Linked DNA regions of Priestia megaterium. The protein of the gene in region 2 interacts with the protein of the main gene of each other region in a pairwise test. Links are inferred from orthologs where the notes say so. Each region holds a gene or a part of one and is shown on either strand. Other genes may lie near its edges.

What was found. Proteins that work in one complex are often made in the same cells at the same time.
Region 1: the proteins of LIS78_RS12680 (region 2) and rpe interact in binary tests that used the Escherichia coli proteins (3 or more experiments, as listed by UniProt). The link is inferred for Priestia megaterium from one-to-one orthologs.

What each region holds. Positions count from the first base shown.
Region 1 is NZ_CP085442.1:4,134,841-4,137,786, forward strand. It holds rpe (ribulose-phosphate 3-epimerase), read right to left. Parts: upstream 1,829-2,946; coding sequence 1,172-1,828; downstream 1-1,171. Other genes in the region: rpmB (50S ribosomal protein L28), read left to right, coding at 2-190; spoVM (stage V sporulation protein SpoVM), read right to left, coding at 248-328; LIS78_RS21455 (thiamine diphosphokinase), read right to left, coding at 408-1,055; rsgA (ribosome small subunit-dependent GTPase A), read right to left, coding at 1,831-2,712; pknB (Stk1 family PASTA domain-containing Ser/Thr kinase), read right to left, coding at 2,726-2,946. UniProt on the Escherichia coli protein: Catalyzes the reversible epimerization of D-ribulose 5-phosphate to D-xylulose 5-phosphate.
Region 2 is NZ_CP085442.1:2,511,091-2,519,204, reverse strand. What follows is about bases 2,718-5,454. They hold LIS78_RS12680 (fructoselysine 6-kinase), read right to left. Parts: upstream 4,639-5,454; coding sequence 3,796-4,638; downstream 2,718-3,795. Other genes in these bases: LIS78_RS12675 (carbohydrate ABC transporter permease), read right to left, coding at 4,654-5,454; LIS78_RS12685 (GntR family transcriptional regulator), read left to right, coding at 3,021-3,752; LIS78_RS12690 (STAS domain-containing protein), read right to left, coding at 2,718-2,726. Also shown: LIS78_RS12705 (MBL fold metallo-hydrolase), read right to left, coding at 1-530; LIS78_RS12700 (ArsR/SmtB family transcription factor), read right to left, coding at 714-1,049; LIS78_RS12695 (SRPBCC family protein), read right to left, coding at 1,050-1,478; more of LIS78_RS12690, read right to left, coding at 1,707-2,717; more of LIS78_RS12675, read right to left, coding at 5,455-5,538; LIS78_RS12670 (carbohydrate ABC transporter permease), read right to left, coding at 5,538-6,419; LIS78_RS12665 (ABC transporter substrate-binding protein), read right to left, coding at 6,435-7,721; LIS78_RS12660 (SIS domain-containing protein), read right to left, coding at 7,838-8,114. UniProt on the Escherichia coli protein: Catalyzes the ATP-dependent phosphorylation of fructoselysine to fructoselysine 6-phosphate. Functions in a fructoselysine degradation pathway that allows E.coli to grow on fructoselysine or psicoselysine.

The DNA.
Region 1 (2,946 bases), 1.6 Mb from region 2 along the record:
CATGGCACGCAAATGTGTAGTAACTGGTAGAAAAGCTCGTTCAGGTAACGCACGTTCTCACGCAATGAACGCTACTAAGCGTAAATGGGGTGCTAACGTTCAAAAAGTACGTATCTTAGTGAACGGTAAACCAAAACGTGTGTACGTTTCAGCTAGAGCCCTTAAGTCTGGTAAAGTTCAACGCGTTTAATCTTTATAATGAAAAAGCACCATATTTTATGGTGCTTCTTTTATTATTCCGGCGTTGTTAATCTTTTTTGAACGAATTAAGCATGACCTTTACGATGCCACCTAAAAACTTTGGAAGTTTGATTGTATAGAATTTCATACTGTCCCTCCTAACCGTCTCCACACTTTATCTCCTTTTAAAGAAAGCCCTATGTCCTGCTCTCATTTTCCATACTTCATCACAAGCAATTTTTATCATTGCTTCTTACCATCATTAATATGCCTTTTGTAAATGAAAAAGTACCTCTTTGTTGAATAAGTTCATTGCTAATACATAAAGTTGAGCCGAGTTCTACTTCATGCTTATTGAGCGGATATTTGAAACCTTCTAGCGTAAGCTCTTTTACACCGCCTGCAAAAGGAACGAATGAAATATAGTGAAACTCCTTTAAACGATCAACATGATAAGTGCCTGGTTCAAACAATTGAATGATATTTTGATTGTCAATCATTTGTACATTCGCTTTCTTTTTTAACCCTTTGTACAGGAGCTGAATGCTTCCAAACATGTGGTCAAGCCTTCCACCTGTTGCTCCAAAGATACAAATACTGTCCGGTTTTTGCTCTATTGCCCACTCAAAAGCAAGTTCCAAATCCGTTGCATCTTTTTCTGCAGGATACAATTCAACATCTTGTAATGCTTCTCTCACTAGCTTAAGCTGAGCATTTGTAATGGAATCAAAATCTCCGAATGCTTTCACGGGCAAAATGTCTTGTTGAAGAAGAAGGAATACGCCGCGGTCTACTCCTACCCACTTTACATCATTTGATTGGTGCAGGGGTGGCATATGTTCATCCGGTCCCCCTGCTAGAATATGAATTTTCATTATGTATATGCTCCTTTTCTATCAAAAAATGAACGAAATAAATATGTTTTCTTTATCCTAAAAGAAAAAGCTGCTGTGTACAAGTTCTACTCGTTGTACACAGCAGCTTTTATTACTTACGCTTGAACAGTTGTGCGAATTTGACTAATTGCGCCAGCTCGATCTTCTTGATTATAAATAGCTGAGCCAGCCACTAAGACATTCGCTCCTGCTTCCACACATTTTCGTGCTGTTTCTTCATTAATTCCTCCATCAACCTCTACTTCAATAGAAAGGTGACGAATTTCAATAAGCTGAGAGATTTGCTCAATTTTCGGCAGTACACTTGGAATGAAGTTTTGTCCTCCAAAGCCTGGGTTCACCGTCATTAATAAAATAAGATCGATATCTTCTAAGATATGCTTGACCACGTCAATTGGCGTTGCAGGATTTAAAGCAACGCCTGCTTTCATGCCGTGCTCTTTAATTAATTGAATGGTGCGGTGCAAATGAGTACACGCTTCAGCATGTACCGTTAAAATATCAGCACCTGCCTTTGCAAACATTGGAACGTATTGATCTGGGTTTTCAATCATTAAATGCACATCTAATGGCAGTGTTGTGACAGGGCGTACAGCCTCAACGATAAGCGGTCCAATTGTAATATTAGGAACAAAATGGCCATCCATAACGTCTATATGGATGTAGTCTGCTCCACCTGCTTCAACTTCACGAATTTCTTCAGCAAGCTTTGAAAAATTGGCAGATAAAATGGAAGGTGCGATTTTTGTCATTTTTAATACCTCGGCTTTCTTTGCTTAATTTCCTCAATAAATTGCAAGTAATGTTCGTAGCGATAACTCGGAATTTCTTTTTGTTCGTATGCTTCTTTCACCGCACATTTTGGTTCTTTCACATGCAAACAACCTCGAAATTTACACTGTTCACTCAAACGCGACATTTCAGGAAAACAATCGGTTAACTCTTCTACTTCTAACGTTAAAAATTCCAGTGAGCTAAAGCCTGGCGTATCGGCTACTAACCCTTCACCAAACGAAATAAGTTCTACATGACGTGTTGTATGCTTTCCTCTTCCAAGTGACATTGAAATATCATTTGTCTTTAACTCAAGCTCTGGTTTAAGTGTATTTAACAGTGAAGATTTACCTACACCTGACTGTCCGGCAATAACCGTCACGCGATCTTCAAATAACGGCTGAATTTGTTCCATGCCTTTTTCTGTGACTGTCGACGTTAAAATGACCTCATATCCTATTTTACGATATTCTTCGGCATATTGCTCGATTTCTTGTTTTTGCTGCTGTGATAAAAGATCTACTTTTGAAATACAAATAATAGGTTCAATATGATTAGACTCCACTAACACTAAAAATCGGTCAAGAAGCATTGTGCTAAAATCAGGTTCAATCGCTGAAAAAACAAGCAGCGCCTGATCAACATTTGAAATAGGGGGACGAACTAATTCATTTTTACGTTCTTTAATTTCAAGTATATATCCTTCAAGCTTATTTTCTGCCTGAAATACTACATTGTCACCGACTAAAGGCGTTACCTTCTTTTTACGAAAAACACCTCGTCCTCGACATTGCGTTACTTGTCCGTCATGAAGAACATAATAAAATCCGCTAAGGGATTTAATAATTCTTCCTTCTGGCATAACCTCACTCCTATCACTCTGGATATTCAACGTCTTTTTCTTCAATAACTTCCCCGTCTCGGACAATTTTATAAGACGCTTTTTCATTTTCATCGACTAAGACATCGAACGATTCTTTTGTTGTTTCAGTAATCGTTAGTTCTTTAGCAGGAACGGACATATCGTTATCTGCATCTTCGATATAAATTTGTACTTTTTGCGGCTTTGGCTTTTCCTCTTCTGTTTCAGTGGCAT
Region 2 (8,114 bases):
TCTTTTGTCACATTAAAAGAATCGGATACATACGCCCAGCGCTTTCCTTGTTCTTCATGAACCACAATCCCATAGGAATGACCGTTAAATCCGTGATTTACTTTATGAAACGTAATGGTTGTTTCTCCGCTTTCCCATTTTAACGTGCCGTTAAAGGTAAGCCCTTTTCTTTTTGCGAGATAAGGAAATCTTTCGATTAACTCGTTGATGACTTCAGGTGCTCCTACGATTTCTGTATTTACATTGTTCCAGTAGCATAAGTCGGCTAAATCCCCTAAACCAGCAACATGGTCATTGTGAGGATGAGTAATAAAAACGGTAGAAGGTATTTTTTTGTTATTGTATAAATGAAATTGATGTTTAAAATCAGGTGAGACATCAATCAAAAACACGTTACCGTCCATTGTAAACTGTGCACTAGGTCTTGTGCGCTGATTTAATTGATCTTTTTGTGTACATACTTTACAGTCACACAATAATCGAGGTACCCCTTGGGCATCGCTCGTTCCGTAAAATAAAAGCGAGTTCATTACTTTGCTTCCTCCTTCTTTCTTCTAAAGGTCTATCTTTTTATTTCAAGAAATGCCCTATGTTGTTCTGCATCTTTCTTTTATTTGCCCTTCTAGAATAAAACCAGCTTTTATGTAAAACAGCCAGTCTTTTTAACGACTGGCTTTGCTATATTACCTATAAAAAACGTTTTTATGCTTTTTCTATTGATTTCTTTCTTCATCTCTTTCAACTATATGCTGCAGAATAGATAATTTGTTCGTCCAAAATTGCTCGTAGTAAGAAAGCCAATCTTTTACTTCTTTTAAAGGCTCTGGCTGAAGATAATACACTTTTTCTCTGCCTTTTTTTTGTCCATGGACTAAGTCTGCTTCTGAAAGTATACGAAGATGCTTGACAATAGCGGTACGACTTATTGAAAAATGAGACGTTATTTCTGAAATAGGCAATTCTTTTTTAGAAAGCAGCTCAAGTACTTTTCTTCGAGTAGGATCAGCAATCGCTTGAAAGATATCATGCTTGGCAGCTGATGAAGTCATTTAGTTTTCAACAACCTTTCGAAGTTTTTCATTCACGAGACTAATCCACCCGTAGCTCATTCTATCTCGTACCACTGAACTCTTTTCGTTTGCTTTTTCAAGAAGTGTTTCAGCTTCTTTCCACCCGCTATGAATAAGCGTAAATTCAGTTTGATTACCCATTTCTTTTAAGGTAAACGAAACGATCCATCCATCCGTATCCCAAGAGAAAGAAAGATAGTTTGGTGCATCTATTTCTAATACTTTACACGGAGATGGTCCAAAAGGCGATTGTAAATGAAATTCATATCCTACCTGAGGCTGAAAATCATTAGGCATGAACCATTGTTGGAGCCCTTCTGCGGTTGCTACTTTATCCCAAACTTTTTGAATCGGCGCGTTAAATATTATCGTCTGCTTTACATCTTCTAATATACTTTTATCATTCATCGTTATCTTCATTCTCCTTTTTAAAAAATAACACCAAAAGGTTTTATATAAAAATAATATAACACCTTTTGGTTTTATGTCAATTCCTCTTTTAAAAAATGAAATCCTTCAATACATTTCCGTTCTTTGACAAAAAATTTGTTATGACTTTGAATGAAGATCGTAACGTATAGAATCTATAATCCTTATTCCACAAAAGCGCATTTTGTTATATTTCAAATATATCTTTTAAACGATGCTTCGTCCACTTTGTGCCAATGCATAATGAATGCCGTGCTGCAATGTTTGAAAACAATCATATTTTGATAAATCAATATGGGTCTCTGATATAACTAAGCCTAAGTCAGCAGAAATTCCTACTAAAATTGTTTTCGTACCAATCAGAGACGCTGCTGCACCTAATTTTTCAATAAGACTTGCCGTATATTCAGTAAGTTCTTTATCCAATCCGGTTAAATCTAGCACAAGATAATTAGCCTGATGTTTTGGGAGGTTATTTAATGTATTGACAATCAAATCTTCCGTTCTATCCTCGTCGTATTTGCCAATCAAAGGAACGACGACTATGCCTTCCAAAACCGGAATAATAGGAGAAGAAAGCTTTTTAATAAGATCTTTTAACTCTGCTGTTTTTTCTGCTACAATGTTTTGCAAATGTTCTATTTTCTGCGCTTCTTTTCTTCTGGCTAATTGATGAATATTTTGAGTGATATCAATGTTGGAAGGGAAGTATTCTACTGTAGTGCATTCATGCCCTTCTATTTGATGTTGAATCACCTTGTACCAAATATTTGTTCCGAATAGCCCTGTGAAAATCCCTGCATAATGGGCCGGAAGAAAATTTCCTCCCTTTGTTTTCTTTTGCGCAACGTTAATTTTATGTTCCCAACTGTCTTTTAATTCAGCAGATAGAGTTTTACTTTCAGGATTTAAATATTTGATAGTGGTTTTTCCCCATCCAGCCGAAGCGTATGTATTTGTAATTAACTCAGCCGCTTCAAAAACCGTTACGCCTTTCATATTTTGAAAGTACTCTCCTACTACTAATCCTTGTCGGAAACCAGTGGTTTCCAGTACTACAGAAGCTGCCTCTTCTCCAGATATTTCTTCGATTGTGTCAAACAATGTTTTCATCGCAGAAGAAATCCAAAAAAGGATGGCATCTTCTCCTTCAAAGCTAAATTGTCCCTTTTCTAAATCCCAAGCAAAACTAAGACCACCTATATCAATCTTCTTTTTTTCACCCATGGCGGAATCTCCTTTTTATAAAGTTCTTACCTTCTTTATATTTTATCTTATGTTGAAGAAGCTGGTAATAAAAATTGTTGCATATTTTCTATTGCTTGTCTAACCATTGCCTATGTTTTCAATTAATGAAAAAGGAAGCTTAATGCTATAGAACTTTGAATTCGCCAACCTTTCTTTCTTTTGTATCAAACATACATGATAAAAAGGAAGAAAAGCAAATTGTAATATAACATCACATTACGTTATAATATAATTATATTCAAAAGAAAGTATTTAGGAAAGAGGAGGAAAAAGATGAAGCTAAATACTCATAGCTCTACGCCTTTATATATGCAGTTAAAACAGGCTATTGCAGAAGATATTAATAAAGGAGTTTATACTCCGGGTGAAAAACTTCCAATTGAAACAGATTTGTGCGATATATACGGAGTAAGTCGGATTACGGTAAGAAAAGCCGTATTAGATTTAGTAGAAGAAGGCCTTCTGATACGTCAGCAAGGAAAAGGAACCTTTGTTCAATATCCAAAAGCTAAGAGAGAGCTGTTTGCCGTTAATGGGCATACAGAGTATATGTCGGAATTAGGGAAAGTACCGCAGACTAAAATTTTGTCTTTTGGTATAAAACCTGTAAAAGCTCATGTGGCAAAGATGTTATCAATCCCTCCAGAAAGTGAAGTCCTTGAACTGCAGCGCATCCTGTATTATGATGATCAGCCTCTTACCTTAGAAATTTCTCACTACTCCTTAGAATTGTTACCACACTTAGATCAGCACGTCCATAATTCAGTTTCAATGTACGATACTATAAAAAATAAGTACAATATTGCTCCGGTTCATAATAAAAAATTATTGAACATGGTATTTGCAAATGTGGATGAAGCAAAACATTTAGAATGTGAAGTCGGAGAGCCGCTGTTTAAAGTGGAAAAAGTGGCGTATGATGCACAAAAAAGACCGATTCATTCATCTTTTCTACACTACCCTGCGAATCGCGTTACGTTCACTATAGACAGTTCTAATTCTTAATAAAAATAGCGCCCTTGCTTTAAAAGCAAAGGCGCTATTTTATTCATTTTAAAACCATCGAACAGTCTGTATGATATTCTTTTCCATATCCAAAAGCTCCGTAATTTTGACAAGTTTGCGATGCCACTAATGCTCCATTATGGAGGGCTTTTGCTATGTTTTTCTCTAGTAGATAAGAAGAAAGAAAACCAGCGATGAAAGAATCTCCAGCACCCAATGTATCGACCACATTTGTAGAGATTATAGGCTGTTTAAATAATTGATTTTCTACTGATAATAAAGCTCCCTCTTCTCCTCTTGTCACGCATACGACACTGGTTCCTAACAAGTGTACTCGCTTCATTAAATTCATACACTCTTCTTCTGGCAGGCTGCTTCCTGAGAAAAATGCATAGCTGATATATGGACATACTTGCTGTAAATATTCCTCATCGTATCTCGTAGAAAAATCAAAGGAAATATCAATGATTTTATGTAGCAACGGAAGGTCAGATTCTAAATGACTAAAAACGCTCGTATGAAGAAGATCGTGCTGACGAATATAGGTTAAATCCGATTCATTCAGCATTAGTTTTAATCTAGATTGAACGCCCCCTTTATTTGATCCTACAAAAATTCGATCACCTTGTTCATCAAGTGTTACAACCGCCATTCCATTCTCTCCTACAGCTCTTCTCACTCTGCTAATATCCATCTTTTCTTGCTGCAGAGTATTTACTACATGCTCTGCCGATTTGTCATTCCCCACGATTCCCATATAGGAAGACTGATTATGGCTCAATCTATTACAAAATACTGCTACATTTAGCGCGTTACCGCCTGGATAGATCTTTCCTTGATCTTTATAGTAATCTACTACATTATCCCCTACTCCAATTAGTTTCATCTGCTTGTCCTCCTATTATTTAACACTTCCGTTAGCAATGCCACGGATAAAATATTTTTGCATAAATAAAAACAACATAACAATCGGTGCTGCTGAAATGGTCAGTCCAGCTAGTAATACTCCCCAATCTGTTTGCAAAGCGTCTCTAAATTGCATTAATCCTGCTGGGATTGTACGCAAACTGTCGTCGTCGATAAAGATAATGGCAAACATAAATTCATTCCATGTGTAGTAAGCTGTCAAAATTGTCGTTGTTAATAAAATGGGCGTGCTCATTGGAATAAAAATCCGAAATAAAATCCCAAAGCTTGTACATCCATCTAACCGAGCTGCTTCCTCCAGTTCTTTTGGAATCGAAAGAAAATAAGCTCGAATTAACAAGATGGTTAAAGGAATTCGATAAGCAACATAAGGCAGAATCAGTGCCAAGTGTGTATTATAGATTCCAAGTTTTTGAATAATGCTATACAAAGGAATTAAACTTACCTGAGGAGAAAGCATAAGCCCTCCCAGACATATAATAAGGACAAAAGCTTTTCCTTGAAACTCAAAGCGTGATAGTCCATAAGCTCCTAACGCACTGACCAGAACCGTCAAAAAACAAGACGCGCTCGTGACGATCACACTGTTTAAAAAGTAAGAAGATATTCCGCTTTTCCACGCTGTCACATAATTTTCAATTAGCCAAGTATGCGGCATAGACCAGCTGTGAGTAAAGATTTCATCCGTGCTTTTAAAAGAACTTATAATCATCCAAAGCAAGGGATACGCAATGACGATAAAATAGACGATCAACCCGACATATACTATCGTTACACCTGTGTATCTCTTCTTTTTTCTTTCTTTAGTGGCTGTATTGACAACATTAGGTAAGGTGACATTTGTTTTAGGCATCTGCATCAAGCGTCTTCCTTTCCTGTTTTAAATGCTTTCATTTGAACAAGAGAAATCAACAGCGTAATAATTAAAATGACAGTAGCAATTGAAGAAGCGTAGCCCATCATATCTTTCGAAAAGGCTGTTTTGTACAAATACGTACTTAGGACTTCAGATGATGTACCCGGTCCGCCTCCAGTTAAAATATAAGGTTCATTAAATACTGTAAAAGCACCAGTGAGTGTTAAAATAACAGCAACAAATGTCATTTCTTTTGTTTGCGGTACAGTAATATGAAAGAACATTTTAAATTTATTAGCGCCGTCTATTTCAGCTGCTTCATACAATTCAGGTGAGATTTTTTGTATCGCTACAACATATAGCATGGCGATATAGCCGATAGATTGCCACTGAGATACAGCAATAACTGCATAAATAGCCGTATTACTGTCTCCTAGCCAAGGTTTTGCCAATGAGTCTAATCCGATCATTTTGAGCACTTGATTTAAAAGCCCTACTTCAGGGTTGTAAAAAAAAGTAAACAATAAGGCAATAACGGTCATCGAAACGACTACTGGTAAAAAATAAACCGTTCGAAAAAAAGGAGAAAACTTTCGAATAAGTTTATCTTCTAAAACGGCAGCCACAATTAGACCGCCACCCACTTGAAAAATAATTGAAATGACCGCATAAAGAATATTATTTTTGAGTGCCTGATAAAAGACAGGGTCTTTAAATAAGTGCACATAATTATCTATTCCTACAAAAACTTTGTCTGGTGAAAATGTGCTCCACTCATAAAGACTATCCCAAATATTCTGAAAAATAGGGATATACACAAGTAGTAAAAAAGCAAAAGCAGGAAGAAGATATAAATAAGGGGTTAGCTTATTGCGTTTTAACATCGCTTTTTCACTTCCTTACTTTTTAGATTCAGCACGAACACTCGCTGCAACTTTTTGTACATCTTTCATTACTTCTTTAGGTGTTTTATCACCATTTAGCATAAGCTGAGCACCTGTTAAATAAGTATCTGCAATTCGAGCATCGATTGCCATATCAAACCATGGAGCCATCTCTTTGGCTTGTAAAATATTATCTACTGCTTCTAATTGCTCCGGTGTTGAATTACTGCTGTTAGCTGTATCATTTACTGCACTGTATTTCCCTACCTCTTTTACTAGCTTTTCACCCATTTGTTTTGATGTTAAAAATTCAAGAAATTCCATCGCTTCTTTTGGATGCTTTGTTTTAGAAGAAATCATAAACCCTTCAGGTGATCCAGTTAAATTAGTGGCATTTCCTTTTCCATCCTCTACTTTAGGAAAATTAAACATGCCAATCTTAAATTTCGTTGGACCGAAAAGCTTAATTTCAGCGGTTTCAGCATAAAACATAGCTGCTTTTCCATTTGAAAATTGTTGTCTTGCATATTCATGATCAATCGAATTTGTATTTTTATTAAAGTAAGGAACTAATTCTTCTAATTTTTCTAGAGCTTTTACATAGCCTTTATCCGTAAATGTCCCAGTTTTTGAATTATAGTCTTTTGAAAGAACGTCAGGCTTTACCATGCGCTGATTTAAGGTTCCTACGTAGTGAGAAATGGTCCATGTATCCTGGCTTCCAAATTCTAAAGCTGTATAATGCTTCTTTTTTAACACGCTTAAAACATTTAGTAGCTCGTTCCAATTTGTAGGCGCTTTTAATCCTAATTTATCGAAGATATCTTTGTTGTAAAAAAACATTTTCCCATCCATTGTGACAGGAACACCGTAAATTTTCTTATTAACGGTATATGGTTTAATTTGAGATTGAACAAGCTTGGAAGACCACGCTGAATCCTTCTTATAATATGAGGTTAAATCTAAGGCTTTGTTTCCTCTGACAAATTGTCTAGCAAACTCATCGCTCCAAGAAAAGTACACATCAGGAGGGGTATTAGTGCCTGTCATAACTTTAATTTTGTCTTTATACGAATCGTTTAAGACCGCTTCTGTTTTAATATCAATATCAGGGTGCTGTTTTTCAAATTCTTTTACAACTTCTTCAAAGTAGCTTTTTTCAGGTTCTTTTGGCCATCTGTGAAAGAATGTTAATGTTGTCTTTCCTGTGTCTGAGTCTGAAGACGTTTGTTTTCCAGCACACCCCCCGAGCATTAAAGAACAACTTAAAAGTGAGGCTAAGATTAAATTTGTCTTTTTCATATAGAAACCCCCTTATTGTAAGTGCTTTCATATATAAGTTATACTATAATGTTTTATAACATTATAGTATAACTCGTAAGGAAAATATACAGATTTCTATCTTTATTAGGAGATTATTAATATTCTACTTTCCACATGTAGCGTCTTTTACTTAAAGGATGATTGCGTGCTTCGGCTAATTCTTCGGCATACTGACGCAGTACACGGTTTAATACAAGAGGAGCAATATACCCTTGCACATCTTTATCAATTCCTTCGAAGTCATATGCTTTTGCATCTAGAACAGTTAATTTCTTTCCATATCGTTTAGAGAATGATAAGGCGCGTTCTTCTAAAGGTCTTGTTTCATCTAGTCCAGCTAGGATGATAAACGGTACGTTTTCATCAATAATT